2 regions of the Isoptericola nanjingensis genome follow, and region 2 is predicted to be linked to the other one. Evidence: riboswitches for the same ligand, from Rfam matches in the RefSeq annotation. Region 2 holds a riboswitch; the other holds the start of a gene.
The links. Region 2 has a riboswitch for S-adenosylmethionine ahead of ACQP6G_RS07675 (LLM class flavin-dependent oxidoreductase). Riboswitches for the same ligand answer to the same signal wherever they lie in the genome.
Positions count from the first base shown of each region.

Region 1: linked by a shared signal. The riboswitch ahead of ACQP6G_RS17185 (aminotransferase class V-fold PLP-dependent enzyme) and the one ahead of ACQP6G_RS07675 (LLM class flavin-dependent oxidoreductase) in region 2 are both predicted to bind S-adenosylmethionine.

Region 1 is NZ_JBNOZL010000008.1:187,819-203,077, reverse strand. It holds gene ACQP6G_RS17205 (NADP-dependent oxidoreductase) at 1-339, shown strand, start outside; gene ACQP6G_RS17200 (class I SAM-dependent methyltransferase) at 347-1,303, opposite strand; gene ACQP6G_RS17195 (O-succinylhomoserine sulfhydrylase) at 1,368-2,633, opposite strand; gene ACQP6G_RS17190 (rhodanese-like domain-containing protein) at 2,630-3,121, opposite strand; SAM riboswitch class IV at 3,424-3,540, shown strand; gene ACQP6G_RS17185 (aminotransferase class V-fold PLP-dependent enzyme) at 3,575-5,017, shown strand; gene ACQP6G_RS17180 (CsbD family protein) at 5,091-5,264, opposite strand; gene ACQP6G_RS17175 (imine reductase family protein) at 5,375-5,758, opposite strand; partial or broken gene ACQP6G_RS17170 (NAD(P)-binding domain-containing protein) at 5,786-6,187, opposite strand; gene ACQP6G_RS17165 (MerR family transcriptional regulator) at 6,208-6,615, shown strand; gene ACQP6G_RS17160 (amidase) at 6,616-8,094, opposite strand; gene ACQP6G_RS17155 (GNAT family N-acetyltransferase) at 8,181-8,753, shown strand; gene ACQP6G_RS17150 (peptide MFS transporter) at 8,887-10,386, shown strand; gene ACQP6G_RS17145 (CocE/NonD family hydrolase) at 10,415-12,529, shown strand; gene ACQP6G_RS17140 (LLM class flavin-dependent oxidoreductase) at 12,533-13,453, opposite strand; gene ACQP6G_RS17135 (MaoC family dehydratase) at 13,686-14,708, opposite strand; gene ACQP6G_RS17130 (3-oxoacyl-ACP reductase) at 14,705-15,259, opposite strand, start outside.
Region 2 is NZ_JBNOZL010000003.1:452,705-467,963, forward strand. It holds gene ACQP6G_RS07625 (TlpA family protein disulfide reductase) at 1-44, opposite strand, end outside; gene ACQP6G_RS07630 (LLM class flavin-dependent oxidoreductase) at 141-1,289, opposite strand; gene ACQP6G_RS07635 (LLM class flavin-dependent oxidoreductase) at 1,289-2,461, opposite strand; gene ACQP6G_RS07640 (rhodanese-like domain-containing protein) at 2,516-2,935, opposite strand; gene ACQP6G_RS07645 (LLM class flavin-dependent oxidoreductase) at 2,973-4,169, opposite strand; gene ACQP6G_RS07650 (NADPH-dependent oxidoreductase) at 4,229-5,209, opposite strand; gene ACQP6G_RS07655 (ABC transporter substrate-binding protein) at 5,271-6,305, opposite strand; gene ACQP6G_RS07660 (amino acid ABC transporter ATP-binding protein) at 6,393-7,217, opposite strand; gene ACQP6G_RS07665 (amino acid ABC transporter permease) at 7,214-8,308, opposite strand; gene ACQP6G_RS07670 (DUF1684 domain-containing protein) at 8,305-9,237, opposite strand; gene ACQP6G_RS07675 (LLM class flavin-dependent oxidoreductase) at 9,333-10,604, opposite strand; SAM riboswitch class IV at 10,940-11,053, opposite strand; gene ACQP6G_RS07680 (GTP pyrophosphokinase) at 11,233-12,015, shown strand; gene ACQP6G_RS07685 (MmcQ/YjbR family DNA-binding protein) at 12,023-12,451, shown strand; gene ACQP6G_RS07690 (LacI family DNA-binding transcriptional regulator) at 12,465-13,484, opposite strand; gene ACQP6G_RS07695 (hypothetical protein) at 13,529-13,780, opposite strand; gene ACQP6G_RS07700 (S41 family peptidase) at 13,827-15,259, opposite strand, start outside.

The DNA of each region.
Region 1 (15,259 bases), on a different contig from region 2:
GGCGGCGACCACCTCACCGCGGCGCTCGACGTGATGAACGACGGCGGCCGGGTCGCGCTGTGCGGGGCCATCGCCGGCTACAACGCCACCGACCGCCTGCCCGGCCCGGACAACATGGCGAACCTCATCACCAGGGGCCTCCGGCTCGAGGGCTTCACGCTGGGCGGCTACCTCCACCACGGCGCCGAGTTCCGCGAGCTCATGACCGGGTGGTTCGCGGACGGGAAGATCGCCTACGACGAGACCGTGGTCGACGGCATCGAGAACGCCCCGCAGGCGTTCCTCGACATGATGGCCGGCGCCAACACCGGGAAGATGGTCGTCCGCACGGCGCGCTGAGACCGCGTCAGCCGCGCTCGACCGCCCGGGCGACGAAGACCCACTCCAGCCCGGGCCGGTCGGGCGCGTCGTGCACCTGCTCGACGACGTAGCCGGCAGTCTCGAGCGACGCCGCCAGCTCGTCGTGCTCCCGGAACCGGAGGGTCGAGTCCGAGCGCAGGACCCGTCCGTCGGCCAGGACGAACGTGCCGCGGAACGTCACGAGCGGCAGCGAGACGTCGACCAGGTCCGTCCACGTCTCGACGACGCCGAACCCCGCCACGTCGGTGCGCCGGTGCGTGCGCTCGCGCGTCCAGCGCTCCCAGGACCGCCGCGCCGGGTCGCGGGTCTCGAACGCGAGGCGACCGCCCGGGAGGAGCGCGGCGTGCACGCCCCCGAGTGTCGCCGCCCAGTTGTCGTCGGTGAGGAAGACCTGCGCGACGTTCCCGGTCATCGTGGCGAGGTCCACCTGCAACGGCGGCAGCGTGGTGGCGTCGCCGTGCAGCCAGCGCACGCGCCCGGCGCCGGGCTTGCCGCGGGCCACGTCGAGCGACGCGCCCGCCGGGTCGAGGCCGACGACGTCGATGCCCTCCGCCGCGAGCAGCACGGCGAGCGCGCCCGTGCCGCAGCCGACGTCGAGCACCTGGCGCGCGCCCAGCTCGCGGGCGAGGGCCAGGTACGGATCGAGGTCGCGGCGGTCCGGGTCGAGCGGGTCGTACAGCCGGGCCAGCGTGGGGTCGGCGAAGATCGGGTCGGGCACGGGGCGACCGTAGGCACGGCCGCGGCGGGCGGCCCAGGGAATTCCGCGGGTGCCGGACGTGTCGTCCGCGTTCCCGAGGCCGTCGAGGATCTGCCCGGCGACGGCCTCGGTGTCGAACTCGGTCCAGGTGCCCGTCGTCGAACCCGGGGCCAGGGGTTCGGTCCAGCGGCGATGACGGACGCGCCACGCGCCGAACAGGAAGTCGACGTCGTGCCGTGTCCCCACAGGTCCTCCTCGTCGGGCGTGCCGGGCCCGAGCATGGCAGGGGCCTCCGACACGTCGCGGGAGCTCAGGCGCGCAGCGCCTGCTCGACGTCCTCCACGATGTCCCGCGGGTCCTCGAGGCCGATCGACAGCCGCACGGTGGTCTCGGCGATGCCGACCTTGGCGCGGCCCTCCGGGCCGAGCTTGCGGTGCGTCGTCGTGGCGGGGTGCGTGATGATCGACTTCGCGTCGCCGAGGTTGTTGGAGATGTCGACGACCTGCAGGGCGTCGAGGAACGCGAACGTCCGCTTCTTCGCCTCCGCCGGCTCGGTGCCCTCGGGCACCGCGAGGTCGAACGTCACGACCGTGCCGCCGCCCGACTGCTGCGCCTTGGCGAGCTCGTGCTGCGGGTGCGAGGGCAGGAACGGGTAGCGCACGCCGGTCACACCGTCGAGCTCCTCGAGCGCGGTCGCGACCTGCAGGGCTGCCGCGTTCTGGGCGCGCACGCGCACGTCGAGCGTCTCCAGGCCCTTGAGCAGCACCCACGCGTTGAACGGGCTCAGCGACGGTCCGGTGTTGCGCACGAACGTCTGCACCGGCCCGGTGAGGAACTCCTCCGAGCCGAGGATCGCGCCGCCGAGCACGCGCCCCTGTCCGTCGATGTGCTTGGTGGCCGAGTACACGACGACATCGGCGCCGAGCTCCAGCGGCTTCTGCAGGACCGGCGTCGCGAACACGTTGTCCACCACGACCACGGCACCCGCGGCGTGCGCGAGCTCCGCCACCCGCCGCACGTCGACGAGGTCCTGCATGGGGTTGGACGGCGACTCGAAGAACACGACGTCGGCCGGCGTGGCGAGGGCCTCCTCCCACTGCGAGGTCACGTGCCCGTCGACCAGGTCGACGCGCACCCCCCACTTGGCGAGGATCTCGTCGTAGATGACGTTCGTGGACCCGAACAGCGCCCGCGCCGACACGATGCGCGAACCGCTGGAGACCAGCGCGGCGAGGGCGTTGAACACCGCCGACATGCCCGACGCCGTGGCGTAGCAGGCCTCGGCACCCTCGATGAGGCGCAGCCGCTCCTCGAACGTGTGCACCGTCGGGTTGCCGTACCGCGAGTACAGGAACTGGGACCGCTCGCCGGCGAACGCCGCCTCCGCGTCCGCAGCCGAGCCGTAGGTGTACCCCTGGGTGAGGAACAGGCCCTCGGACATCTCCTGGAAGTCCGAGCGGCGGTGCCCGCCGCGCACGGCGAGCGTCGCGGGCCGGACCGTGGCGGGCAGCGGGCGCGAGCCGCCGAAGGTCGTGGGGTCGGCGCCGGGGCCGGTCGGGACCTGCGCGTCGCTCATCGGGCCTGCTCCGAGTCCTGCTGGGCTGCCCGCGTCGCGGCGGCGTCGTCGAACGCGCCCCACGGCAGGCCGCGCACCTTCCAGCCCTCGCGGTCGCGGACGCCGTCGAAGCCGGGGCCGCCCTCGAACCCCTCGAGCACGTTGTACGCCGGGCCCAGGCCGGACGCCGTCGCGAGGCGCGCCGCGCCGATCGAGCGCTGACCGGAGCGGCACAGGAAGACGATCGGGCTGTCGGCGGTCACGCCCGCGGCGGCCAGCTCGGCGAGGAAGCCGGCGTTGGGGCGACCGCCCGCCTGCACCCACTCGACGAAGAGGGGGGCCTTGCCGGCGGTGGCGGTGTCCGGCACGCCGATCGCGCGCCACTCGCCCTCGGTGCGCACGTCCACGAGGACGGCGTCGGGGTCGCCGGCGAGCAGGTCCCACGCCTGCTGCGGGGTGAGGTCGCCGGCGTAGCCCTCGGCGGGGCGGGGATCGATCTGGGTGCTCATCGCAGTCCTCCCATCGGTCGTGGCGGTAGCACCCTCGTCCGGTACGGCCGCCGTCGCCGACGACCGGCCCGCGGGTTGCTGCGGCGTCGACGTGCCACGTCACTCGGCCGCTCGGGATGGTCGTGGCGATCGTACGCCCGCCGTCCGCGTGCTGGTCACCCCGTCTCGCGACGCGAACGCCGCGCGTCCCCCGGGTCGCGCGCCGGCGACGCCGAACCCGAGGTGGCCACCCTCGACCGCATCGTGAGAAGGACGCCGGATCCGCTTGACCGCGAGGTGCCGCGCACGCACGATGGGCGGCAGGTCAAGAGCGCCAGCGCGAAGCCCCGGCTCGCTGGCCGGCAACCCTCCTCTCGCGGCGGGGTGCCCCGGGTGACGACCTGGCCCCGCGCCGTCCGGCGTGCGGGCAAGCGCGGGGAGCCACCTCCCCGGCACGACCGAGGAGGACCACGCATGACCACGCTCACCACTGCGCCTGCGGTGCCCGCCGCGCGCGCCGCCGCCGTGCACGACGTCGCCCCCGTGCTGCCCGTCGTCGGCGGCGACACGCTCGTGCCGCTCGTCGACGGCCGCCAGGTGCCGTACGCCAACCTCGACGTCGCGGCGTCGGCGCCGGCCCTGCAGGCCGTGGCGGACCGGGTCGCGCGCGTGCTGCCGCTGTACGCCAGCGTGCACCGCGGCGCCGGCTACCTGTCCCAGGTCTCGACCGCCCTGTACGAGACGGCGCGCCGCACGATCGGCGCGTTCGTCGGCGCCCGCGAGGACGACCTCACGATCGTCACCCGCAACACCACGGACTCGCTCAACCTGCTCGCGGGCTGCGTGCCCGCCGACCCGGCCACCGGCGAGCCGGGCCGCGTCCTCGTGCTCGACATCGAGCACCACGCCAACCTGCTGCCCTGGCAGCGCGTCACCGACGCGACCGTCGTCACCGGCGGGCCGTCCGTGTCCGCCACCCTCGCGGAGATCGAGGAGGAGCTGAGCTCCGCCGCCGCGGCGGGCCGCCCCTACGCCCTGCTGGCGCTCACCGGCGCGTCGAACGTGACCGGCGAGGCGCTGCCCGTGGCCGACGTCGTCGCCGCGGCGCACGGCGCGGGCGCGCGCGTCGTGCTCGACGGCGCCCAGCTGGTGCCGCACCGCCGCTTCTCGCTCGCGGAGACGGGCGTCGACTACGTCGCCTTCTCGGGCCACAAGACGTACGCGCCCTTCGGCGCGGGCGCCCTGGTCGGACGCCGCGACTGGCTCGACGCCGGCACCCCGTACCTCGCCGGCGGCGGCGCCGTGCGCCGGGTCCGCACCACCACCACCGAGTGGCACGAGGGCCCCGCCAGGCACGAGGCCGGCTCGCCCAACGTCGTGGGCGCGGTGGCGCTCGCGGCCGCGTGCGACGAGCTCGCCGCGCTCGACCCGTGGGTCGCCGGCGAGCACGAGGACGCCCTGCGGCGCCGCCTCGTGGACGGGCTGGGCGAGGTCGAGCGCGTCGAGGTCGTGCACGTGTGGGACGACGCCGTCGACCCGGTGGGGGTCGTGACGTTCACGGTCTCCGGGTACGACCCGGGCCTCGTCGCCGCGTACCTGTCCGCCGAGCACGGCATCGGGGTGCGCGACGGCCGGTTCTGCGCCCACCCGCTGCTCGGCCGCCTCGGGTTCGATGCCGGGGCCGTCCGTGCGTCGGTGGGTCTCGGCACGGCGGGCGAGGAGGTCGAGCGGCTCGTCGCCGCCGTCCGCTCGCTCGTGGCCGAGGGGCCGCAGGCGCGGTACGACGTCGTGGACGGGCTGTGGGTCGTCGTCGACGACCCTCGCCCCGTGCCCGAGGGCTCCGGCCTCGAGGGGCTGCTCGCCACCGCCGCGCTGGGCGCCGACGAGGCCTTCGGCTGCCTGCCCGACGACCTCTGAGCCGTCGGTCCCGCCCCGGGCGGACATGACGACGGGGCGCCACCGTGCGGTGGCGCCCCGTCGTGTCAGCGGGTCAGCCCTTGAACGCGTCCTTGACGTCGTCGCCCGCCTGCTTGAGGTTCGCGCTGGCCTGCTGGGCCTTGCCCTCGGCCTCTTTGCTCTCGTCGTCGGTGAGCTTGCCCGTGGCCTCCTTGGCCTTGCCTTCGGCCTCTTCCGCCAGGTGCTTGGCCTTGTCTCCCAGTCCCATCGGGGCTCCTTCCGTCAGACGAACGACCTCGAAGACCGACCGTAGGCGCGTGCCCGCCGGCTCGCACGCCGACGTCTCAGGCCGTGGTCCTCCGGCCGGCGACCGGCAGGTCAGGGCGTCGGGCGGCCGAACTCCTCGATCAGCACCGGGTACTGCTCGTGACCGTGGCCCGCGGCGACGCCACGGTCGGCCACGGCCTTGAGCAGTCTCGGCAGCTCGGTGCTCACGCCCAGCGCCTCGCTCTCCTCGACGAGGTGCGCCATCGCACGCGCGTCCGTCTCGAGGGCCGAGGCCTCGGCCGGGAACCGGCCGCGGTCGACCTGCTCCGCGTAACCGGGCAGCCACGCGGCCACGCCCTCCGCGATCTGCCGGGCGAACGGCGCGAAGGCGGCGGCGTCCACCCCGGCCGTCCGGAGCATGGCGGTGCCGTGCAGCCACGCGTCGAGGACGCTCCACATCATCGTGAGGCCGGCCGCGTCGTAGAGGGACGCCAGCCCGGGGTCCTCGCCGAGGTGGGTGACGGTGCCGAGCGCCGCGAGCGTGGCCGCGTGCGCGTCGAAGTCGGTCCGGGGCCCGCTGTGCAGGACGACCGCGTCCGCCGTCCCGATCGCGGAGGGCACGGCCATGATCGCGCCGTCGAGGTATCGCGCGCCGCGTCGGGCGGTCCACCGGGCGGTCTCCCTGGCCTGCGAGGAGCTGCTGGACGTGAGGTTGACCAGCGTGGCGCCGGCGACGTCGACGCCGTCCTGGCCGATCAGCTCGCGCACGGCGTCGTCGTCGGTGAGGCAGACGACCGTCAGGCCGTCGGGGCGGAGCGCCGCGGCCGCCGAGGGCGCCAGGTGCGCGCCGTCCGCCACCAGCGCGTCGGCCTTGGCGGGGGTGCGGTTCCACACGGTGGTGGGGTGCCCGGCCCTGAGGAACGCGCCGGCGAAGGGGGAGCGGGATGCGGATCGGGGAGCTGAGCCGCCGCACGGGCGTGCGGACGCACCAGCTGCGCTACTACGAGGCCCAGGGCCTGCTGGACGTCGCCCGGCGCTCGAACGGCTACCGCGAGTTCGACGAGGGGGCCGTGCTGCGGGTGCGGCAGATCCGGCACCTGCTCGACGCGGGCCTGTCGTCCGAGGACATCGCCTCCGTGCTGCCGTGCGCGGTCGGCGAGGAGCCGCAGCTGCCCGGCTGTGTCGAGCTCCTGACCGCGATGCGCTCCCGCCTGCGGCGCCTGGAGGACCAGATGGCGAGGCTCGCCCGCTCGCGCTCGGCCCTGGCCGGGTACATCGCGGCGGCGGAGCGGGTGGGCGGCGAGAGCTACCCGCCCCTCGACGGCGCGACGGCGGAGCGGGTTCCCGCCTGATCACCAGGCCGGCGGGTGCCGGTCCGCCCAGAGCAGCCGGTCCTCGAGCTGTGCGGCGAGGGCGAGGAGCGTCGTCTCCCCGCCCGGCCGCCCGATCAGCTGCACGCCCATCGGCAGCCCGTCGTCGGTCCACCGCGTGGGCACGGTGATCGCGGGCAGGCCGGCCACGTTGAGCATCGACGTCCACGGCGTGTACTGGCACTGCTGCTCGAAGTTGCGCTCGGGGTCCTCGGGGTCGAACCAGCCGAGCGGGCGGGGCGTCATCGCGAGGGCGGGGGTGACGACGGCGTCGAACCGCGACACCTGCGCGACCAGCCGGCGCTCGAAGGCGGTGAGGGCGCGCAACGCCTCGGCGAGCTCGCGGGCGGGCACCTGGCGGCCGCGGCCGACGAGCCACCGGGTGAGCGGCTCGAGGCGGTCGAGGCGTGCGGCGTCGTCGATCGGCACCACGGACGCGCCCGCCATCCACAGGGTGCGGAACGCGGGGCCGTACGCCGGGTCGGGTTCGAGGGACAGGCCGTCCACCTCGTGCCCGAGCCCGGTGAGCGTCGCCACGCCGGTGTCGAGCGCGGCGCGCGCCTCGTCCGACGTCGAGATCGCGTAGAAGTCGTCCCAGGCGGAGTCGGTCGTGACGGCGATCCGGAAGCGGCCCCGCACGTCCTCGCCGCCCTCTCCCGCCACCTCGCCGCGGCGGGCCGCGGCCAGGTACTCCCCGGCCCGGGCCGACGGCGCGCGCAGCGTCAGCGGGTGCGCCACCCGCCCGTCGGGCGTCCGGGTGAGCATCCCTTCGAGCAGCAGCGCGGTGTCCTCCGTGGTGCGGGCGAGAGGCCCGTCCACGACCAGACCGCCGAGCGACTCCTGCCCCGACCCCGCGGGGACGAGGCCGCGGCTCGGCTTGAGCCCGACGACGCCGCACGCCGCCGCGGGGATGCGCACCGAGCCGCCGCCGTCCGACCCGGGCGCGCACGGCAGCAGGCCCGCGGCGACGGCGACGGCGGCGCCGCCGCTCGACCCGCCCGCCCCGAGCGCCGGGTCCCACGGGTTGCGCGCCACCGGCCCGGCCAGCGGCTCCGTGTACGCGGGGAAGCCGAGCTCGGGCGCCGTCGTGCGGCCGAGGCTCACCATGCCGGCGGCGTCGAGGACGTCGACGATCTCGTCGCTCACCGGAACCACCACGGCGTCGTCGCCGGCGAAGGCGCGGGAGCCGAACCCGGCGGGCACGCCGGCCCGCAGCCACAGGTCCTTGTCCCCGCCGGGCAGCCCCCACAGCACGCCCCGGGCCTTCGCGCCGTCGCGCTCGAGGCGCGCCGCCCGCTCGCGCGCGGCCTCGGGGGTGACGCTGACGAAGGCCCCCAGGGCGGGGTTGGCGCGCTCGATCCGGGCCAGGAAGTGGTCGGCCACCTCGGTCGGCGTGAGCTCGCCCGCGCGCAGCAGGTCACGCAGCCGGGCGGCGGTCATCTCGTGCAGGGCGTCGTCCATGACCCCCATCCTGCGCCGAGCATGCAGATGTGCTCGGCATGCGGCGCGAGAACGTGCCCAGGTGCAGGGTCGGCGAGGATGGGTGCGTGACCCACGACCTCGTCCTCGCCGGCCACGGCGTGCGCCTGGAGCCCCTCGGCCCGCAGCACGCCGCGGCGCTGCTCCCCCTCGTCGACGCCGACCTCTGGTTCGGCATGACCTCGCCCGTCCCGACGACCGTCGCGGACCTCGAGGCGTGGATCGACGCCGGGGTCGCCACGCCCGGCACGATGGCGTTCGCCGTCGTGGGCGACGACGGCGCGGTCCGCGGGTCCACGCGCTTCTACGAGCTGGCCCCCGGGCCGCGCCGCGTGGAGATCGGCACCACGTTCTACGGGCGCGACTGGTGGGGCGGCACGACCAACCCCGCGTGCAAGCTCCTGCTGCTGCGGCACGCCTTCGAGGAGTGGGGGATGCGCCGCGTCGCGCTGCGCGCCGACTCGCGCAACACGCGCTCGTGCGCGGCCATCCAGCGCCTCGGCGCGAAGCCCGAGGGCGTGCTGCGCAAGCACCGCGTCGCCGCCGACGGCACGGTGGGGGACACCGCGTACTTCTCGATCGTCGACGACGAGTGGCCGGACGTCCGCGACGGGTTGCGGCGCCGGCTCGCGGCGGCCTGACGGTTCGACGGGTCCCACCGGCCGGGCGGTGAGACCCTGGCGGGAGCACGACAGGTAGGGTCGACGGCCGGCCCGGGCCAGGCGTGACGTGGCCGGCTCGCGGCCAGACCTGTCCCCGAACCCTGGAGAGCCTGTGACCACCGAGGACGCCGCCGCCGTCGAACCGACACCCGAGCGCGAGCCGCACGACAGGTCGTTCTTCGGCCACCCGCGCGGCCTGGCCACGCTGTTCAGCCTCGAGGTCTGGGAGCGGTTCTCGTTCCTCGGGATGCAGGCCATCCTCGTCCTGTACTTCACCGCCTCGGTCGCGGACGACGGGCTCGCGATGGAGGCCGGCAACGCGGCGTCGATCGCGGCCGGCTACGGCACGATGGTCTATCTGGTGTCCGTGGGCGGCGGCTGGATCGCGGACCGGGTCCTCGGCTCCTACCGGAGCGTGCTGTGGGGCGGCATCCTCATCGCCGCGGGCCACTACACGATGGCGATCCCGGCGGAGTTCTCCACGTGGGTCGGCCTGGTGCTCATCAGCCTCGGCACCGGGCTGCTCAAGCCCAACGTGTCGACGCTCGTGGGCAAGCTCTACCGGACCGACGACGAGCGGCGCGACGCCGGGTTCGCGCTCTACTACATGGGCATCAACGTGGGGGCGTTCTTCGGCCCGCTGGTCACCGGGTGGCTGGGCGCGGAGGTCGGCTGGCACTGGGGCTTCTCCGCCGCCGCGATCGGCATGACGGCCGGGCTGATCCAGTACGTCGTGGGCCGACGCGGCATCCCCGGCTACGGCCGCGGGGCCGAGGCGGCGCTGCCGCCCGACGTCGCGCGCCGCACGCGCTGGATCCTCGGCGGCTCGGCGGCCGCCGTGGTCGTCGTCCTCGTCGTCCTCGCCCTCGTCGGACGGCTCAGCGTGGACGGCGTCGTCGACGCCCTCACCGTGATCGCGATGGTCGCGCCGATCGTCTACTTCACCGTGATGTTCCGCAGCCCCCGCGTGACGGGCGAGGAGCGTGGGCGGCTGCGTCCGTTCCTCGTGCTGTGGATCGCGTCGGTCGCGTTCAACTTCGTGCTCTTCCAGGCGTACTCGGTGCTCATCCTGCTGGCCGAGGACCACGTGGACCGCACGATCTTCGGCTGGGACGTGCCCTCGTCGTGGTTCAGCTCCTACCTCGGCGCGGCGGAGGTGCTGGTCGCCCCGCTCGTCGCCGCGCTGTGGACCTGGCTCGGGCCGCGGCAGCCGCACGCCTCGAAGAAGGTCGCGTTCGGCGCCCTGCTCGGCGGCCTGTCCTACCTGGTCCTCGTCCCCGCCGTGAGCGGGCAGTCCGGCGACTGGCGGATCGCCGTCTGGTGGATGCTCGTCTCGCTGCTCCTGCTCGGCCTGGGCGACGTGCTGCTGCAGACCACCGGCCTGTCCGCCACCACGAAGCTCGCACCGCTCGCGTTCTCCAGCCAGTCGATGGCGGTGTGGTTCCTGTCCGTCGCGCTGGCCAACGGCATCCAGGCGCAGACGGTCCGCTTCTACGGCGAGGTCCCCGACGGGGTCTACTTCGCCGTCAACGGCGCGGTGCCCGTGATCGTCGCCGTCGTCGTCCTCGCCCTGTCGCCGTGGATGAAGCGCACCATGCACCCCGTCCACTGAGCCCGACCGCGACCTCCCGGAGGACACCATGCGATACGTCACCGACCTGCCTCACGAGACCCGCGTCGAGGACCACTGGATCCCCCTGGCGGACGGCACGCGCCTCGCGGCCCGCGTCTGGCGGCCCGTCGACCCCACGCCCGTCCCGGCGATCCTGGAGTACCTGCCCTACCGGCTGTCCGACTGGACCGCCCCCCGCGACGCCCAGCGCCACCCGTACTACGCCGGGCACGGCTACGCGTCGGTGCGGGTCGACATCCGTGGCAGCGGCAACTCCGACGGTTTCCAGGACGACGAGTACTCGCCCACGGAGCTCGCGGACGGGGTGGCCGTCGTGGAGTGGCTGGCGGCGCAGGACTGGTGCGACGGCTCGGTCGGCATGTTCGGCATCTCGTGGGGCGGCTTCAACTCGCTCCAGATCGCGGCACTCGCCCCCGAGCCGCTCAAGGCGATCGTCACGGTGTGCTCCACCGACGACCGCTACGACAACGACGTGCACTACACGGGCGGCTCCGTGCTGGCCGTCGACATGCACGCGTGGGCTGCCACGATGCTCGCGTTCTGCTCGCGCCCGCCGGACCCGGCGTACGTGGGGGAGGGCTGGCGCGCGCAGTGGCTCGAGCGGCTCGAGCGCACGGAGCCGTTCGTCCACACCTGGCTGGACCACCAGACCCGCGACGACTACTGGCGGCACGGCAGCGTCATCGAGGACTACTCGACGATCTCGGCCGCGGTCCTCGCCGTCGGCGGCTGGAACGACCCGTACCGCGACACGGTGCTGCGGCTCGCCGCGGCGGGGGACGACGGCGCGCTGCGCGCCCCGGTGCGCGGCATCCTCGGCCCGTGGTCGCACCAGTACCCCGACCGCGGCCTGCCGCCCGGGCCGGCCATCGGCTTCCTGCAGGAGACGCTGCGCTGGTGGGACCACTGGCTCAAGGGCGCCGACCGCGGCGTCCTCGACGACCCGCCGCTGCGCGCGTGGATCAGCGAGTCCGTGCCGCCCGCCACCGTCTACGACGAGCTGCCCGGCCGGTGGGTGGGCGAGCCGACGTGGCCGTCGCCGCACGTGTTCGCCCGCGAGCTGCCGCTCGTGGCCGCGGGCGCCGACGACCCTCCCGAGGGCGGCCTGCGGACGACGGCGCCGACGGTCGGGGCGCTCGCCGACGGGCACCCCGTCCCGACGTCGTGGCTGGTGGACTCGCCGCCGCACACGGGCGTGGACGCGGGCCGGTTCTTCCCGTTCGGCAACGACGCCGACCTGCCGCCCGACCAGCGGGAGGAGGACGGGCGGTCCCTCTGTTTCGACTCCGACCCGCTGACCGCCCCGCTGGAGATCCTCGGCCGGGCGCGCGTGCGGCTGCGGCTCACGTGCTCGGCGGCGAAGGGGCAGGTCGTGGCGCGGCTGTGCGACGTCGGGCCCGACGGCGCGTCGACGCTGGTCACGCGCGGCGTGCTCAACCTCTCCGCCCGGCACGGCCGCGACCGGGCCGTGCCGTGGACGCCGGGCGCCACCGAGGAGGTGACGTTCGAGCTCACCGGGACCGGCTACGCGCTGGCGCCCGGCCACCGGCTCCGTCTGGCGGTGTCCTCCGCCTACTGGCCGTGGGTCTGGCCGCAGCCGGGTGACGCCGTGCTCGCCGTCGCGGTCGGCGACGGCGCGCTCGAGCTGCCCGTGCACGACCGCGCGTCGTCGCACCCGCTCGTCGTCTTCGAGGAGCCGGAGCAGACGCCGCCGCTCGGCGTCGTCTTCGGCGAGGCGGACGAGGCCCGCCCGGAGCGCCGTGTGGTGCGCGACGTCGCCGAGGGCCGGTGGCTGCTCGAGGTCGACCCGCGCTACGGCGGCACCCGCACCTACCCCGACGGGCTCGAGTTCACCGAGGACGCGCTCGAGCGGTACTGGATCGGCAGGGAGGCCACGAGCGCGCGGACGCGCTCGGACTGGACCGTGCGGCTGCGCCGCGGCGCCGGCGACCCGCTGCCCGCGGGGATGACCGACGGCTGGGACGCGAGCGTCGTCACCCGGTCGGAGATCACCTGCGACGAGCACGCCTTCCACACCCAGAACGAGGTGGTGGCGCGCGACGGCGACGAGGTCGTCTTCGAGCGGCGGTGGACGCGGACGATCCCGCGCACCGCCGGCTGACGCCTACCGCAGCAGGGGCGCGACCTCCTCGCCGAGGAACGCCGCGAAGCCGTCGAGGTCCGGCTCGTCCAGGGTCGGCTGCGCGACGACGGTCGTGGCGCCGAGCGCGACGTAGCGGCGCAGCCCGTCGGCGACCTCCTCCGCGGACCCCCAGCTGGCGTGGTCGGCGAGCGCCTCGTCCGACGACGCGTCGACGTCCCACCGCGCGAGGGACCGGCGCAGGCGGTCGGCCGCGCCGTCCCCGGTGGCGACCTGGGCGAACGCGACCGTCCGGAACGGGTGCTCGCCCTCGGGCGCGGACTCGGCGACCGGCGGCAGGCCGGCGGCCGCGCGCCCCTCGTCCACGAGCACGACCGCCTGACGGGCTCCGGAGACGCCCGTGTCGCCGTCGATGACCACGCCCTGGGCGACCTCGCCCACCAGCCGCAGCGTCTTGGGCCCCTTCGCCGCCGCGACCACGAGGGGCGCGACGGCGGGCGGCCAGTCGAGCGCGACGTCGTCGAGCGTCACGTAGCGGCCGGACGTCGTGACCCGCTCGCCGGCGAGCAGCGCGCGCAGGGCGCCGACCTGCTCGCGCATGAGCGTCAGCGGCGACGCCACCCGGGCGCCGACCTGGCCCATCCAGCTCTGCACGCCGTGCCCGACGCCCGGCACGAACCGGCCGGGGAACATGCCGTCGATCGTCGCCGTCTCCATCGCCGTGAGGGCCACGTTGCGCAGCGGCAGCGGCATGACACCGATCCCGACGCGCAGGCGTTCGGTGGCGCTCAGCATCGCCGCGGCCGCGGACGGGCCGGACTCGAGGAAGCAGTCCTCCCACAGCCACACCTCGTCGAGGCCCGCGGCCTCGGCGGTGCGGGCGAACGGGACGAACCGCGAGGGCGGGTTGCCGTAGGGCGCGAGGATGCAGCCGAGGGTCACCATGACCCGATCCTGCACCAGCCCCGCGCGCCGAGGTAGTACCGGACCCCGCGAGGTAGTACGGATGCTGCCGAGGTAGTCCCCGATCAGCGACGGCGGACGCGCAGGACGGCGGAGTCAACGCGCCGCGGTGGCCGCACGGCTTGTCCGCCCGGGACGCCGGACAGGCGGTCAACACCTCGGGCCTCGTCGGGCCCGAGGTGTCGACCGCCTGTGCGGCAGCCACGGCGCCCGGTCAGAGCGGGGTGACCGTGCCCCGGAAGTGCTGGCGGCGTCGGCCGCCGTTCCAGCCGACGTACGCGAAGCCGTCGTCGTCCGGGGTCACGGCCACGTCCACAGTGCCGGGCAGCAGGACGGGGGAGGCGAACTCGACCGTCCAGCGATAGGCATCGCCGCGCGCGTGGCCGACGTCGGCCAGGGCGCGCGCCGCCGTGTACATGCCGTGCGCGATGGCGCGCGGGAAGCCGAACGCCTTCGCGGACAGCGCCGACAGGTGGATCGGGTTCCGGTCGCCCGAGACGGCGCCGTACGCGCGGCCGGTGCCCGGCCCGAGCGCCCACCGGCCGGTGGGCAGCGGCGGGGTCCACGTACCTGCGGGGGCGCGGTCCTCGGCGTCGGCGTCCGCCGGCTCGTCCCGCGGGGCGTCCGCCTCGTCGGACCAGGGCAGGTGGAAGCCCTTGGCGAGGTAGGTCGACACGCCCCGCCACACGGGGCCGGCGTCCGGGTCGGCCTGCGGGCGCACCTCGGCGACGAGGTCCACCTGCACGCCCCGCTTGTGCGGGCGCAGGTTCTCGGCCCAGGCGCGCACCTCGAGCACGTCGCCCACGACGACGGGCCCGCGCAGCTCGACGTCGTTCGCGAGGTGCACCATCCCGAGCAGCGGCAGCGGGAAGTCGCCGCGCACCATGACCGCGGTCGCCAGCGGGAACGCCAGCACGTGCAGGTACCCCGCGGGCAGCACGTCGGTGACCGGCTCGTGCAGCAGCCGCTGGTAGTCGTGCAGGTGGTGGGCGAGCTCCGCCGTCGGCACGCGGGTGACGCGGTACGCGACGTCGGGCAGCGTCAGGGGTGCGGGCTCGCCGTCTCCCTCCGACCGGCCCTGGCCGATCACGGGCAGGCCCGGCATCGCGCGCCCCGCCGCGATGCGCCCCGAGGCGGCGGCGCCGCGCGCGTAGAGACTGCCGAGGCCCGGCAGGGTGGGCAGGGTCTCGACGCGCAGCGGCTCGCCGGCGCTGGTGGCCGGCGCGGCCGCCGTCACCGCCCCACCAGGTTCTGGCCGCACACGCGCAGCACCTGCCCGTTGACCCCGGCGGACGCCGGCGACGCGAGGAAGACGATCGCCTCGGCGACGTCGACCGGCCGGCCGCCCTGCTGCAGCGAGTTGAGGCGCCGGGCCACCTCGCGGGTGGCGAAGGGGATCGACGCCGTCATCTCGGTCTCGATGAAACCGGGCGCGACGGCGTTCGCGGTGCCGCCGCGCGCGGCGACCAGCGGGGCCGTGGCACGGGTGTGCCCGATGACGCCGGCCTTGGAGTAGCCGTAGTTCGTCTGGCCCTTGTTGCCCGCGATGCCGGAGGTCGACGCGAGCGACACGATGCGGAGCCCGTCCACGCCCTCGCCCCCGTCGAGGCCGAGCAGCTGGTCGTTGATCCGCAGCTGGGCCTCGAGGTTGACGGCGATGACGGCGTCCCACTGGGCGGGCTTCATGTTGGCCAGCAGCTTGTCGCGCAGGATTCCCGCGTTGTGCACCACGACGTCGAGGCCGCCGTGGCGGGTGCGCGCGTGCTCGAGGATGCGTCGTCCGGCGTC
Region 2 (15,259 bases):
ACGAGCACGGCCAGGATCACCAGCTGGGTGGGCTGGACCGTCACGGTGGCCTCCTCACACGGTCGACGTCGCGGCCATTCTCCCCGCCGCCCACCATCCGGTCGACGGGATGACCGCATGCCGGACACCCCGCCGGGCGGTCAGACGGTCAGCGCCTCGGCACGCGTGCCGTCGTGCACCGCGGGGGCCTGCGCCGCGGTGAGGCCGGCGGCCCGCCGCTCGTCGTCGGGCCCCCAGAGCGTCGTCGTGACCTCGGCGCGCACGACGGGCGCGACCTCGGCCGCGAACCGGCGCAGCACGTCCTCCTGGCGGGACGGCTCCAGCAGGTGGTTCACCGAGACGGACTGCAGCACGTGCCCGAAGGAGCCGTGGTAGTCGAGGATCTTCTCGGCCACCCGCTCGGGCGACCCGACCAGCGCCGGGCCGCGCTCGACGGCGTCCTCGATCGTCTCGAACGCCTGGGCCTTGCCGACGTGCGTCGCGGGGTCGTAGCCGCGCGCCCGCAGCCGCGCGACCTGCCCCTCGTACAGCGGCCGGTACTGCTCGATCGCCTGCTCCGTGGTGTCGGCGAGGAACAGGCCCCCGGAGCCGGCGCCGACGAACCGGTACGCCGGGTCGTGCCCGGCGGCCGCGTACCGCTCGCGGTACCGGTCGATCAGCCGCCCATAGCTCTCCCGCGGCTGCAGCGCGTTGGCGCTCACGATCGGGTCGCCCCACCGGGCGGCCAGGTCGACGGCGAACTCGCTCGTCGCGGACCCGTGCCAGATGCGGAAGGGCCCGGCGAAGGGTCGCGGCAGTGTGGTGGCGTGCTCCAGCCGGTGGCGGTGGCGGCCCGACCAGGTGACGTCCTCGGACGACAGGAGCAGCCGCAGGAGCTCGTAGTTCTCCTCGAGGTACTCGTACTGCTTCGCGATGTCGAGGCCGAGCAGCGGGTACTGCAGCTCCTCGTTGCCCTTGCCGATGACGATCTCCAGCCGCCCGCGGGAGAGCTGGTCGACGGTCGCCAGGTCCTCCGCCACCCGGATCGGGTCGAGCAGGGACAGCACGGTCACGCCGGTCGACAGCAGGATGCGGCGGGTGCGGGCCGCCACCGCCCCGAGGATCACGGTGGGCGCGGACGACAGCACGTCGCCGGCGTGCCGCTCCCCGACCGCGAACGAGTCGAACCCGAGCTCCTCGGCCAGCACCGCGTGCTCGACGACGCGCGCGAGGCGGTCCGCGGGCGGCACCGCCTCTCCCGTGACGGGATGGGGCGGGTTGAAGACGATGTCGAGCAGCTGGAAGCGCATCAGGCCACGCGCTCCCCGGTGCCGACCGCCGCGCCGTCGGCGTCCGCGGAGGCCTCGGCCGTCGCAGCGGCCCGGGCGGTCGCGCGGTCGCGCGCGGCCACGCCCTCGCGCACGAGCGGGATGACGTGTCTGCCGAAGTCGATGGCGTCGTCGAGCAGGTCGTAACCGCGCGCCGAGATGACCCGCACCCCGAGGTCGTAGTAGGCGAGCAGCGCCTCCGCGACCTGCTCGGGCGTGCCGACCAGCGCGTTGGAGTTGCCGGCCCCTCCCGTCGCCTTCGCCGTGGCGGTCCAGAGCGCGGTGTCGTACCGGTCCCCCGCGGCGGCGATCTCGAGCAGGCGCTGCGACCCGGCGTTCTCGGGCCTGTCGATCGGGTGCCGCCGGGACAGCTGCCCGCCCAGCTGCGCCTTGCGCGCCTCGATCCGGTCCAGCACGCGGTGCGCCTTCTCCCAGGCCAGCTCCTCGGTGGGCGCCACGATCGGCCGGAAGGCCGCGTGGATGCGCGGCGGCGTCGTGCGTCCCGCGGCCGCGGCCTCGGCGTGCACGCGGTCGATCTGCTCCTGCGTGCGGGCCAGGGGCTCGCCCCACACGGCGTAGATGTCGGCCTCGGCCGCCCCTACCCGGAAGGCGGCGTCCGAGGACCCCCCGAAGGAGATCGTCGGCACGTGGCCCTCGACCGGCTTCGCGTCGAGCACGAAGTCCTCGAAGTCGTAGAACTCGCCGTGGTGGTCGAACGCCTCCGCGCTGGACCACGCCTGCTTGACGATCCGGATGTACTCGTGGGTGCGCGCGTACCGATCGTCCTTGGTGAGCCGGTCGCCCTCGCGGCCCTGCTCGTGGTCGTTGCCGCCGGTGATGAAGTGCACCGACAGCCGGCCCCCGGAGAGCTGGTCGAGGGTGGCGAACGTCTTGGCGGCGTACGTCGGGTACGAGACGTTGGGCCGGTGGGCCAGCAGCAGCTCGATGCTCTGCAGACGTGCCGCCGTGTACGCGGCGAGGGCCGCCGGCTCCGGGCCGGAGGACCCGTAGGCGAACAGGACCCGCGTCCACCCGTTGTCCTCGTGCGCGCGCACGATGCGCTCCAGGTAGGCGGGGTCGAACGCGGCGGTGGTACGGGCGGACGTCTCGGACGCGTCGTTCGTGGTGGCGATGCCGAGGAACTCGACGGGCATGGTGGTCTCCTTCGCTGCAGCGGTGGGGCTGGGGCCGTGCTCGTGCCGGGCGGGTCAGGCGCCCGCGGCGGGGCCGTCCGACGGCGCGGTCGCCGGAAGGCCGGCGTCGCGCCAGGCGGGGAACCCGCCGTCGACGTGGGTCACGTCGGTGAAGCCGCGGGCCGTGAGCGCCGCGGCGACCGGTCCGGAGCCGTCGATCGAGCCGCAGACCACGACGACCGGGGTGTCGAGCGAGATCGCAGGCGCGTCGGCCGGGCCGAAGAGCGCGTCCAGGTCGTCCCGGTCGGCGAGCGTCGCCCCGGGGATGTCGCCGGTGGCGGCGCGGCCGCGCGCCGACCGCACGTCGACCAGCAGGGCGCCGTCGGCGACCCGCGCGCCGGCCGTGCGCGCGTCCTGCGTCGGCGGGGTGGTCGGACCGCTGCCTCCGGGGGCCGTCCCGGGCACGGTCTCGGGCGTGGTCTCGGACGTGGTCATGGGGTTCTCCTTGACGGTGGTGGTCGGTCGGTGCGGGTCAGGGCGTCGCGGCCAGGGCGGGGACGCGGGGCGCCTCGCCCTCGGTCGCACCCCACGCCTGGGCGAGCAGCGCGAACGACCGCTGCCGGTCGGCGAGGTCGTGCGCGGCGGTGGTGACGAGGAGCTCGTCGGCCCCGGTGACCCGGGCCAGGGTCTCCAGGCGGCCCACGACGGTCGCCGGGTCGCCGACGACGCGCGTGTCCACCCGGTCGGCGACCACCGCGCGCTCGTCCTCGGGGCGCTCGGCCCAGTCCGTGGCGTCGGCGGGGCGCGGGTAGGCGATCGCGCCGTCCGCCCCGCGGCGGATGGACAGCACCCAGTCGGCGAACGGCGACGCGAGCTCGCGGGCCCGCTCGGTGGTGTCGGCGACGAGCACGTCGGCGGAGACGACGACGTACGGCTCGGCGAGCACCCCGGGGCGGAACGCCGCCCGGTACGCGGCGACGGTCTCGAGGGTGTTCGACGGGCTCACGTGGTAGTTCGCCGCCAGGGGCAGGCCCAGCTCTCCGGCCACACGGGCGCTCTCCCCGCCGGAGGACGCCAGCACCCACAGGTCGAACGCGGCGTCCTGCACGGGCGGCGACACGTACCGGCGCCCGCCGTCGTCGGCGTACGTGCCCGCCCGCAGCCCGAGCACGAGCTCGACCTCGGCGCGGAAGCTCGCCGGGGTGCGCGAGGCCCCCACCACGGCGGCCTGCGCGAGCGCGCGCTCGCGCAGCACGGAGTCCCCCGCGGTCGGCGGCGCGGGCGGCACGTACAGCCCGTCGACGACGCGCGGTCCGCTCGCCGGCGCCGCCGCCGGGGCCGGGCGCGGCGCGCCGCCCTTCGGCGGCGTGAACGCCCGGCCCAGGCCGAGGTCCACCCGCCCCGGGTGCAGCGCGGCGATCGTGCCGAACTGCTCGGCCGCCACGAGCGGGCTCGTGGTGCTCAGCAGCACCGCGCCCGAGCCGACGCGGATGCGCTCGGTGCGGGCGGCGACGGCGGCCGCGAGCACCGCCGGCGCGGCGGACCCGACCCCCGGCGACAGGTGGTGCTCGGCGTACCAGACCCGGCGGTAGCCGAGCCGGTCGAGGTCCACGGCGAGGTCGACGGCGTCGCGCACCGCCTGCGCGCCCGCGCGCCCCTCGGGCACGAGGGCGAGGTCGAGGACGGACAGGGGCACCCTGCTGTTCGGGGTCGCGGCGGGGTCGGTCATGGTGGTCTCCAGGTGGCGGGTGGTGCGGGTCGGGCGATTCGGGCGTGGCGCGCGGTCGGTCAGCGCGACGGCAGCCCGAGGGCGGTGAGCGCCTCGCGCAGGCGCTCGCGGCCCTGGAGCGAGCCGCCGCCGCGCATCCGGTCGACGACCCGTCGCGACCACGAGCCGTCGAGGCGCTCTTCGCGGTAGAAGGCGTCGATGCGCGGCGCGTAGTCGGCGACGTGCGCGACGCGCCCCTCGTCGTACGTCTCGCGGTGCAGCACGGCGTCCTGGGGCAGGCGTGGCTTGACGCGCGGGGCGTGGCCGGGGTCGGGGTGCCCGACGGCCAGCCCGACGACGGCGACCGCGCCGGGCGGCAGGCCGAGCTCGGCCGCAAGGTCCTCGGGGTGGTTCCGCACCGCCCCGACGTACACGGTGCCGAGGCCGAGGGACTCGGCCGCGACGACCGCGTTCTGCGCCGCGAGCGCGGCGTCGAGGAACGCGACGACCGTCGTCTCCAGGTAGCCGGCGGCCTCGAGCTCGACGCCGTCCTGCGCGCCCAGCTGCCGGGCCCGTGCCACGTCGGCCACCCACACGAGCAGCAGCGGCGCGTCGCGCACGTGCTCCTGGTGCCCGGCGAGCGCCGCGACCCGGGCCAGCCGGTCGCGGTCGGTGACCGCCACGACGCTCCACAGCTGCAGGTTCGACGACGACGGCGCGGACTGCGCCGCCGCCACCACGGTGGGCAGCACCCACGGTTCCAGCGGTCCCGGCAGGAACGCCCGCACGGAGCGGTGGCCCAGCTGGACGTCGAGGACGGCCGGCCCGCCGCCCGGGGCGCCGGTGACCGCCGCGGTGAGCGACGCGGCGAGCGCTGCGGCGACGCCCGGCGCGGCGTCGTCCGCGTCCTCGGGCCGCACGCCGTAGCGGGCGGCGACCCGCGCGCGGGCCCGCAGGTCCCGCAGGTCCGCGGCCACGCGGGGCGTCGTCGGACGGGCGGGGCGGGGGCGGTTCGGGGGTCGCGGCACCGCGACGGCGGACGGCGTGGCGTTCTCGGTCACCTGCACTCCTCGGGACGGACGGGTCGGGGACGGGACGGATGGTCCGGACGGTCGGGTGCCGTCACTCCGTCTTCGGCAGGCCCGGCGGGTTGGTCTCGGGCTTCTCGACGGCCTCGGTCCCCAGGCCCCAGCGCTCGAGCACCTGGGCGTACGTGCCGTCGTCGAAGGCCTGCTGCAGAGCGGCCGTGACGGCGGGCGCGAGGTCGTTGCCCTTCTTGGTCGCGACGGCGATCTGCGCGGTGTCGGGCCAGCCGCCGTTGAGCGTGCCGACGACGGCGAGCTCGTCGGGCGCGATCTTGGCCTGGTAGGCCAGGGACGCGTTGGGGCCGACGTAGACGTCGAGACGGCCGGACTTCAGGGCGAGGAGGACGTCGGAGAGCTGCTCGTAGTACTCCGGCTGTCCGCCGGCGATGGGCTCGAGCCCCTCGGCGACGTTCTGGTCGTTCCACTCGAGCAGGATCTTCTCCTGGTTGGTGCCCGAGCCGACGCCCACCCGCAGCCCCGCGACGTCCTGCCGCTCGGCGATCTCCGGGACGTCGGAGCCCGCCTTGGTGAGCCAGCCCAGCTCGTCGTTGCGGTAGGAGGAGAAGTCGATCGTCTCCTTGCGCTCCTCGGTCACGGTGACGTTGGAGATGACGGCGTCGACGTCGCCCGACTGGAGGGCCAGGGGCCAGTCGGCCCAGGCCTTGACCTCGAGGCGCAGGTCCTTGCCGAGGCCGTCGGCGACGAGCTGCGCGATGTCGGTCTCGTTGCCGATGGGGGTCTTGTCGTCATCGGCGAAGAAGCCGAGCGGAGGTGCCGCGCCGGCGCTCACGGCCACGACGAAGTCGTCCTTGTCCGCGAACGCCTCCGGCAGCAGGCCGACAGCCTCGGCCGACTCGGTCGACCGGATCCGGTCCTGGTCGGGGCTGGTGCTGACCTCGAGCCCGGCTGCGGCGGCACCCTCGGAGCTGGTGCCGGCGGGAGCCTCGACGCCGTCGCCGGTGCCGGCGGCCGCGGGGGCCGAGGTGCTGACACCGGCGCAGGCCGTGAGTGCCAGCAGGGGGACGGTGGCGAGCAGGGCGAGCGCGCGGGCTCGGCGGGTCGGTGCGGTCACGGGTGTCTCCAGGGGATGGGTGTGCGGCCGGGGCCGCAGGTCAGGGGATGTGAACGGGCGTGGGAAGACATGTGGGGCCGGAGAAGGTCAGAGGACCCTGTCGAGGAAGGCGCGGGTGCGGGCGTGGCGTGGGCGGGAGAGCACCTCGGCGGGCGGCCCCTGCTCGACGACCACCCCGCCGTCCATGAAGACGACGTTGTCGGCGACCTCGCGGGCGAAGCCGATCTCGTGGGTGACGACGACGAGGGTGGTGCCGGTGCTCGCGACGTCCTTGATGACGTCGAGCACCTCGCCGACCAGCTCGGGGTCGAGCGCGGAGGTGGGCTCGTCGAAGAGCAGCACCCGGGGCCGCAGCGCGAGGGCGCGGGCGATCGCGACGCGCTGCTGCTGCCCTCCGGACAGCTGCCGTGGTCGCGCGTCCGCCTTGTCGGCGAGCCCGACGCGGCTGAGCAGCTCGCGGGCCTCGGGCTCCACCTCGGCGCGAGGGCGGCGCTGCGCGGACAGCGGCGCCTCGACGACGTTCTCCAGCACGGTGAGGTGCGGGAACAGGTTGAATCCCTGGAAGACGAACCCGATGCGGGTGCGCTGCCCGAGGATCTCCCGCTCCTTGAGCTCCTGCAGCACGTCGCCCCGGCGGCCACCGCGTCGGGAGTGCCGGCGTCGGTAGCCCACGAGGTCACCGTCCACCGTGACGAAGCCCGCGTCGACCTTCTCGAGGTGGTTGATCGCGCGCAGCAGCGTGGACTTGCCGGAGCCCGACGGCCCGAGGACGACGGTGACGGTGCCGGGTTCGAAGGTGAGGTCGACGTCCCGGAGCACCTCGAGGGTGCCGAAGCTCTTGTGCAGGCCGTGCACCTCGACCCTGCCCGCCGCGCCCTCGTGCGCCGTCGTGCGTGTCGTCGTGGCGGTCATGCGGGACCTCCCGAGGTGCGGGCGGTGCGGGTGAGGACGCCGACCCGGGCGCGGGCCGCGAACGCCGGCGGCACGTGCGGGGGCACCGGACGGCCGGTGAGGCGGGCCACGGTCACGGCGGACGACCAGCGCAGCCGCTGCAGGGGCGTGGGCGGCAGGGTGCGCACGGCGCCCTTCGCGTAGTGCCGCTCGACGTAGTACTGGACGATCGTGATCAGCGTGGTCAGCACCAGGTACCAGATCGCCGCGACGATGAGCAGGGGCACGACCTTGCCGTTGCGGCCGTAGATGACGGACGCGATGTAGAACAGCTCTCCGTACGCCAGGACGTAGACGATCGAGGTGCCCTTGAGCAGGCCGATGACCTCGTTGACGGCCGTCGGCACGATCGAGCGCATGGCCTGCGGCAGCACGATGCGGGTCACCTGGCGCCGGCGCGGGATGCCGAGCGACGCGGCCGCCTCCTGCTGCCCCTGGTCGACGCTGAGGATGCCGGCGCGCACGATCTCGGCGGAGTAGGCGGCCTGCGAGAGCCCCAGGCCCAGGATGGCGGCGCCGAACTTGTCGATGACGCCGAGGGTGTCGAACCAGAGGTACTCCGGGCCGAACGGGACCCCGAGGCTCAGGTGCGGGTAGAGATAGGCGAGGTTGTACCAGAGCAGCAGCTGCAGCAGCAGGGGCACGGAGCGGAAGACCCACGTGTACGCCCACGACACCCCGACGAGCAGCGGCGAGCGCGACAGCCGCATGAGCGCCAGCACGGTGCCCAGCGCGAACCCCACCACCGACGCCGCGGCCGTGAGCCGGATCGTCGCCCAGGCGCCGGACAGGATCGAGGGCCAGGTGAGGTACTGCGCGACGACGTCCCACTCCCACCGGTCGTTGGTGAGCAGCGAGCTGACGACCATCGCCAGCAGCACGGCCACGCCGGCCGTCGCGACCCATCGCCCCGGGTGGCGGGCGGGGACGATGCGCAGGTCCGCGTACGGGGTGGCCGCGGCGTCCCGAGCCGGTGCCGCAGGCCCCGGAGCCCGTGCGCCAGGTGTCTGTGCGCCAGGTGTCTGTGCGCCCGGCGTCGTGACGGCGGTCATCGCGGCGCCCTCTCCCCCGCCGTGACGGCGAACGGGACGTGGTTGCCCGGCGGCGGGGCGGGGCACGTGCCGTGGTCGCTGAACGCGTACGGCAGGTTGACGGCGTCGTTGAGGTCGAGGTGTGCGACGCCCGCGTCGCCCGGGGTCAGGGACCCGGGGAGCTCGGGGCGCACCACCCGCCAGGGCGCGACGCCGGGTGCCTCGTCGCTGAAGAGCAGCGTCGGGGCGCCACCCGGGGAGCCGGTCAGCACGAGCGTGACCGTCCGGTCGCCGCGCGTCAGGTCGAGCTCGCCGACCGCCTGCAGCCGGTGCACCAGGCCGGGACGGGCGGCCCCGACCACGAGCCCGCGGGGTACGTCGTACAGGCGGACGGGCGCCTCGACCGCCCACGAGGGGTCGTGGTCGAAGGCGGGCACCCCGGCGAAGTCGAGGCGCGTGCGGGCGTGCGGGTCGCGCAGCCGGATCGCGAGGCGTCCGGTGCGCCGCACCAGCTCGATCGCCACCGCGGCCGTCTCCCCTGCCGGCGGGAGGTCCGGGTCGGCGCCGTCGGCGGGCTCGCGGCCGGGGGGCAGGAACGTGCCCAGGACGACGCTGCCACCCTCGGGGACGTCGCCGTCGTACGCGCCGTCCGCGACCTCCGGCCCTCGGACCCGGGGTCCGTCGGCCTCCCCCGGCCGCAGGTGGGCGCCGGCACCGTCGGCGAGCCAGAGCCCGGGCACGCCGGGCAGCGGCTCGGGTCGCGAGGGCAGCCAGTGGAACCCCGCCAGGCTCAGCCAGCCGTGGGGCGCGGCGAGCTCGCGCTCGCGGTCGGCCCGCCGGCTCGCGCTCCGTGCCGCGGCGGAACCGGCGGCGGAACCGGCGGCCGGCGCGTGCGCAGGGGCGCCTGCGGGGTCCGTGGGACGGACGCGTGGTGTGTCGGTGACGGTCATCGGGGGGCCTCCGGTCACAAGAGGGCGAGCGACGTCGCGGCGGGTGTCGGCGACGCGGGCGGCGGGGGTGACGTGGCGGGCGTCGGGGCGGGCGGTCACGCGCGCACCAGCCGGGAGTCGGCGGTGCGGCCCGCCCGGGCGCGCGGCCGCGCGTGCGCCGGTGCGGGGGCGACGACGGCGCTGCCGGCATCGCCGGCGTCGGCGGCGGGCCCCACGTCCGGCAGCCCGAGGGTCGCGCGGAGGGTGCGCGGCGCCGGGGACGCCACCGCGCGCACGCCGTCCCGCGCGAGGCGCGGGAGCACACCGTCGACGAGGGCGTCCAGGTCGGGGCCGAGCGACGAGGGCCGCAGCAGGAACCCGTCGGACGCGCCGGCGTCCCGCCAGTCCACGATCGTCTCGGCGAGGTCGTCGGGGGTGCCGGCCACGACGAGCAGCCCGCCGGAGATCTCCGGGCCCTCGAGGGCCTCGACCAGCTCCAGCCGCGCCTGCGCGCTGGCCCGGTCCTCGGCCAGCACGACATACGCCTCGGTGAGCACGCGCAGCGTGTCGGGGTCGCGGCCCGCGGCCTCGGCAGCGTCGCGCAGCCGGGAGCGCAGCCGGACGGCGCGGGCCGGCGCGGTGGCGGCGACGCGCACGACGTCCGCCGTCCGGGCGGCGAGGTCGAGCGCGGCCTCGCTCCGGGCGGAGACGACGACGGGCGGCCGCCCCTGCCGCGTCCCGGCGCCCCGGGGCCCGTCGGCGGCCCGGCCCTCGGCGGGCCGGTACCGGCGCACGGCGAAGCGGATGCCGTCGTGGTCCACGCGGAAGCGCCCCTCGTCGTCGACGGCGACGGCGCCGGCCGTGTCACCCGCGTTCGGCCCGGCCGACGTCGCGAGCCCGTCCCAGTGCCGCACGACCTGTGCCGCGACGTCACGGGCCTGCTCCGCCCACGCGTCGTCCTGGGCGACGATTCCGGTGGGGAGCCCGACCTGCCACCCGGCCCGGCCGGAGCTCGCCTGGTCGACGCGGGCGACGGCCTGGGCGACGTGCGCCGGGTCCACGTGCGCGGTGTCGACGGCGGCGACCAGCCCGGCCCGCGTGGTGTGGGGTGCCACCCGTGCGGCGGCCACGGCCGCGTCGAGCCGCCCGGTCACCTGCCGCCGGCCCGGGTGCAGCAGGAAGCCCTCGTCGAGGGTGACGAGGTCGAGGCCGCCGCCGTCGGCGGTGCGCACGAGCTGGACGAAGCGCTCGGCGTCGAACGACCGCGGCTGCACGATGCCGCGCGCCCGGTGCACGCCGGGGCGGGCGCCGGCCGCCGTGAGGTCGACGCCGACGACGAGGGGGGACGGGGTGCTGGTGGTGGACGTCGAGGGCAGGGAGTAGGGCACGTCGGCTCCGATCAGGGCGCGGCGGACGGGCGCACTCGGGCACGGGTCGTGGACCTGCGGGTGCGCGCCGCCGCCGGGAGGGCACGGGGAGGAATGCCCGCCGGGACCGGCGGGCGGGGCCGTCTGCGGCCGGGCCCGGCAGGTGCCGGGCCGTCGAGGAGGGTCGTCCGCCGCGGGCGGCGGACGATCAGGCCGCGATCAGCGGCGTCGACACCACGCCCGGGCGGACGCCGAGGTCACCGGCGAGGCGGACGGCACGTGCCGGGACGACAGGGGGCGCACGGTGGTGGCGTCGCGGTGCATGCTCGTCCTCTCCTGCTCCCCGCCGGGGCGGGGGTCGCGTGTTGCCGTGCCGTCGGCGACGGCCGGCCTGGTCCTCACCCGGGGCACCCGCCCGCGCTGGGGGTTGCCGTCCGACGAGCCGGGGCTTCGCGTCGGAGCTCGTGACCATCCGGGAGGTCCGGCCGCACCGCCTGGGGCGCCGCGGTCGTCCGATCCGGTGCGCAGGAACGTAGGTCTCCGGAAGGGGGGGTGTCAACGGTTCCTCCCGACCGTCTCGAATACCGAACAGTTCCGACCGTTTTTATCGGATTATCGAGCGTCAGGAAACCCGTCTACCGTGGTGCCCGTGAGCCAGAACGCAGGGCACGGACCCGAGCAGCACACTCCCGCGGTCGCCGAGATCCGGGAGCTGGTCGACCAGCTGCGCCGGCTCGTCCTCACCTACAAGTTCGGGATCGACGAGGTCATGACGAAGATCTCGATCCTGCGCGACGAGTTCCGGCTCATGCAGAACTACAACCCCGTGGAGCACGTGGGCTCGCGACTCAAGTCGCTCGAGTCGATCGTGGCGAAGTGCCGCCGCAAGGGCATCCCGCTGACGCCCGACGGCGTGCGCCAGCAGATGTTCGACGTCGCGGGGGTCCGCGTCACCTGCAGCTTCGTCTCCGACATCTACAAGGTCCGCGACATGCTGACCAACCAGGCCGACATCACCGTCCTGGAGGAGCGCGACTACATCGCCCACCCCAAGGCGAACGGGTACAAGTCCTTGCACCTCATCGTCCAGGTGCCCGTGTACCTCTCCGACCGGGTCGAGCACGTCGTCGTCGAGATCCAGCTGCGCACCATCGCCATGGACTTCTGGGCGAGCCTCGAGCACAAGATCTACTACAAGTACGCGCGCGACGTGCCCCGGCACCTCACGGACTCGCTCAAGCTCGCCGCCGACGTCGCGTCGTCGCTCGACAGCTCCATGGAACGCATCCACGACGAGGTCAAGGCCATCGCCGGCGAGGCGGAGCCTGTCGAGCAGCGGGACTCGCTGCTCACCCCCGAGGAGATGCTCCGCACCTTCTGGACGGCGGCCAAGGCCGAGGGAGACGTGCTCCGCACGACCCGCGAGAGCTGAGGCGGGCATGGGACCCTCCGAGCACCAGGACCTCGCCGCCGCCGTCGCGCTCGCCCTCCCCGGCGCCACCCGCACCTGGCCCTTCGGGCCCGACCACGACGTGTTCAAGGTCCAGGGCAAGGTCTTCTGCATGACCACGGAGGTCACGGGCACCCCGCTCGTGACGCTCAAGTGCACGCCCGACGACGGCGAGGCGCTCCGCCAGGAGCTCGAGAGCGTGACCGCCGGCTACCACATGAACAAGCGCCACTGGATCTCGCTGGCCCCAGGGCCGGGGATCACGCCCGACCTCGTGGAGGAGCTGGTCCTCGAGGCGTACGCGCTGGTCGTCGCGGCGCTCCCCCGTCGCCTGCGACCGGTCGACCTCGACGACACGGAGCGGTCCCGCACCGGCCTGCGCGACGTGCTCGCCGGCCGGCTCACGGCGGGCGGCTGACCCCGCCGACCCGTCAGGAGGTGCCGGAGGTGCTCGCCCGCACCACGAGCCGCGGCTCGCACGTGACGAGCCGGTGCCGGTGGGCCTCGGGTCCGGTCTCCAGCTCCTCCAGCAGGAGCCGCACCGCCTCCCGGCCGACGGCCTCCCCCGGCTGCCGAATCGTCGACAGCGGGACGGCGGAGTCCCACGCGGCGCGGTTGTCGTCGTAGCCGATGATCGCGACGTCGTCCGGCACCCGCAGCGACGACGACAGCAGCAGCGACTGCTGCACGCCCACGGCGAGCAGGTCCGCCGCCGCGACGACGGCGTCGGGACGCTCGCGGGGGTCGCGCAGCACGAGGTCGTCGCCCACGCGGCGCCCGTCCTCGACCTGGACGTTCCCCGTCTGCTCCACCTCGAGCACGACGCCCGGGTGCTCGGCGACGGCACGTTCGACCCCCAGCAGGCGGTCGCGGACCGGCACGAGCTCGGTCGTGCCGGCGAACAGGAGCCGCCGGCGCCCCTGCTCGACGAGGTGCGTCGCGGCGAGGTAGCCGCCCAGCTCGTTGTCCGGCACCACGGAGCAGACGTCGGAGTGGTCGCCCGGCGCGTCGACGACGACGAGCGGCACGCCCGGCGCCGAGCGGTGCAGGTCGTGGGTCGACCCGTGGTTCGCCGCGACGAGGATGCCCGCCACCCGGTCCTCGACGAACAGGTCGACGTAGGTGCGCTGCTTCTCCTCCGACATGTCGGAGTTCGCCAGCAGCAGGTTCAGCCCCGCCCGGCCGGCCTCCTCCTCGGCGCCCCGCGCGATGTCCAGGAAGTAGGAGTTCGCGAGGTCGATGATCACGAAGCCGAGCGTCGAGCTCCGACCGGCCGCCAGCGACCGCGCGACGCCGTTGCGGACGAACCCGAGCTCCCGGATCGCGGCCTCGACCCGGGCGCGGGTCGCCGGGGAGACGCGCACCGTGCCGTTGAGGACGTTCGACACCGTGCCCATCGACACACCGGCGGCGCGCGCGACGTCCGAGATGCTGGGGGACGAACGTCTCACCGGGGTCGTCGCTCCTCGGGCCTGCGGGTGGGGACGGGACGAGATTACCCGCGCCGCGCCGCGAGCCCGGCGCCGGCACGCTCGGGCCGGGCCGTGGCCCCGTCGCCGGACAGCACGAGGACGTCGCTCATGTCGCCCTCGCGCCACTCGGCCAGCAGGCGGTGGAACGCGACAGGGCCGGGGCTGTACGACGTCGGGGCCGCGAGGCGCTGGCGTCGGCCGTCCTCGAGCACAACGTCGCCGACCTCAAGTCCCTGGCCGCCGCCCGCGGCACGCGGGCCCGGGAGATCGTGCACCGCGGACTGTTCACGACGGCGGCCCCGGCGTCCTGACCTCGCGCGGCTACGCGGAGGCGAGGAGCGCGGTGCAGTGCTCGAGCAGGTCGGGGTTCCCGTCCACGACGTCACGCTCGGTCATGTCGTACCGCTCCTCGCCGGCCACCCCGACGTCCTCGATCGCGAGGCCCGCGGACGTGCCGGACCGGACCATGCGGCGCACCGCGAGCGAGAAGCCGATCCCGGGCGGCAGCGCCGGGAGCGTGCGGTGGGCCGCGTGGTAGGCGTACTGGACGTCGTCGCCGGTCCAGACGTTCGCGCCACCCCCGCCGGTCGCGGCGCCCACGGCGACCACCCGCCCGATGCCGTGGTCCACGATCCCGGCCGCGAAGAGGTCGCCGCAGGAGTAGGTGTTGGCGTCGACGACGGCGACGACGGGTCCCCGGTAGGCGCGGGCCGCGCCGTTGCAGAGGTCGGGGTCCGCGAGCGGCAGGTGCTGGGAGAACTCCTCGCCGAGGTCGAGGGCTGCGCGCAGGGAGCCCGCCCAGTCGGCGAGGTCGGCGCCGTTGCCGTCGGCCTCGGCGAGGTCGGCCATCGCCGGCGTCGCGCGGCACGCGAACCGCACGGGCTCGACGTGTCGGTCCGTGAAGAGCTGGAACAACCGCTCGGCCGCGTCGACGACGCCCCCCGGGTTGGAGCGCAGGTCGACGACGAGACCCTCCTGGGGCAGCCGGCGAAGGAGCCGGGCGACCTCGTCGACGAACCGTCCGGGGTGACGCACGTCGAACGTCCAGATCCGCAGGTAGCCGAACGTGCCGTGCGAGGTCGTCACCGGCCGGGCGGCGAGGGCGTCGGCCACGCTGGTGCGCAGCCAGCCGGAGCCCTTCGCCCGGGGCTGGACACCCTGCCGGTCGCCCTCCCACAGGTCGGTGGCGAACAACAGCTTGCGGGCGCGGCGCGCGGTCTCGCCCACGACGTCGATCCCGCGGCGTGTCCGGGTCGCGACCCGGTCGTCGGCGGTCGCGGCCGCCCCCGGGCGGATCGCCCGCCACTCGAACCGGGCGGTGCGGTCGGGGTCGCCCGCAGGGTCCCCGGGGAGCCGGAAGCCGACGTCGACCCACAGCTCGTCCGGCGGGGGCAGGTAGGCGAGCGGCCGCTGGGTGAGCGTCTCGAGGGCGCGCGCCCGGCGCGCGTCCGGCCGGCCCCCGGTGAGGGTGTCGGCGAACAGGTCGACCGCCCGGGTGAAGGGCACGGCGTTCCAGGTGGTGAGCCGCACCCCGGGGGCGAACGCCGGGTCGGGCGCCTCGCCCGTCGTCTTGGTGACCAGGAACGTGGGCGACGTGTACGGGCCGAACGCCTCCACGAGGAACGGCAGCGCCGCGACGTACGGCTCGGCCCCCGGTGCGCCCACGAACAGCTGGGTGTGCTGGTCGCGCAGCCGGTTGACCACCCTGGTGAGCGCCCGGAGGAACCCGGCGCTGTCGAGCAGGGGGAGCTCCC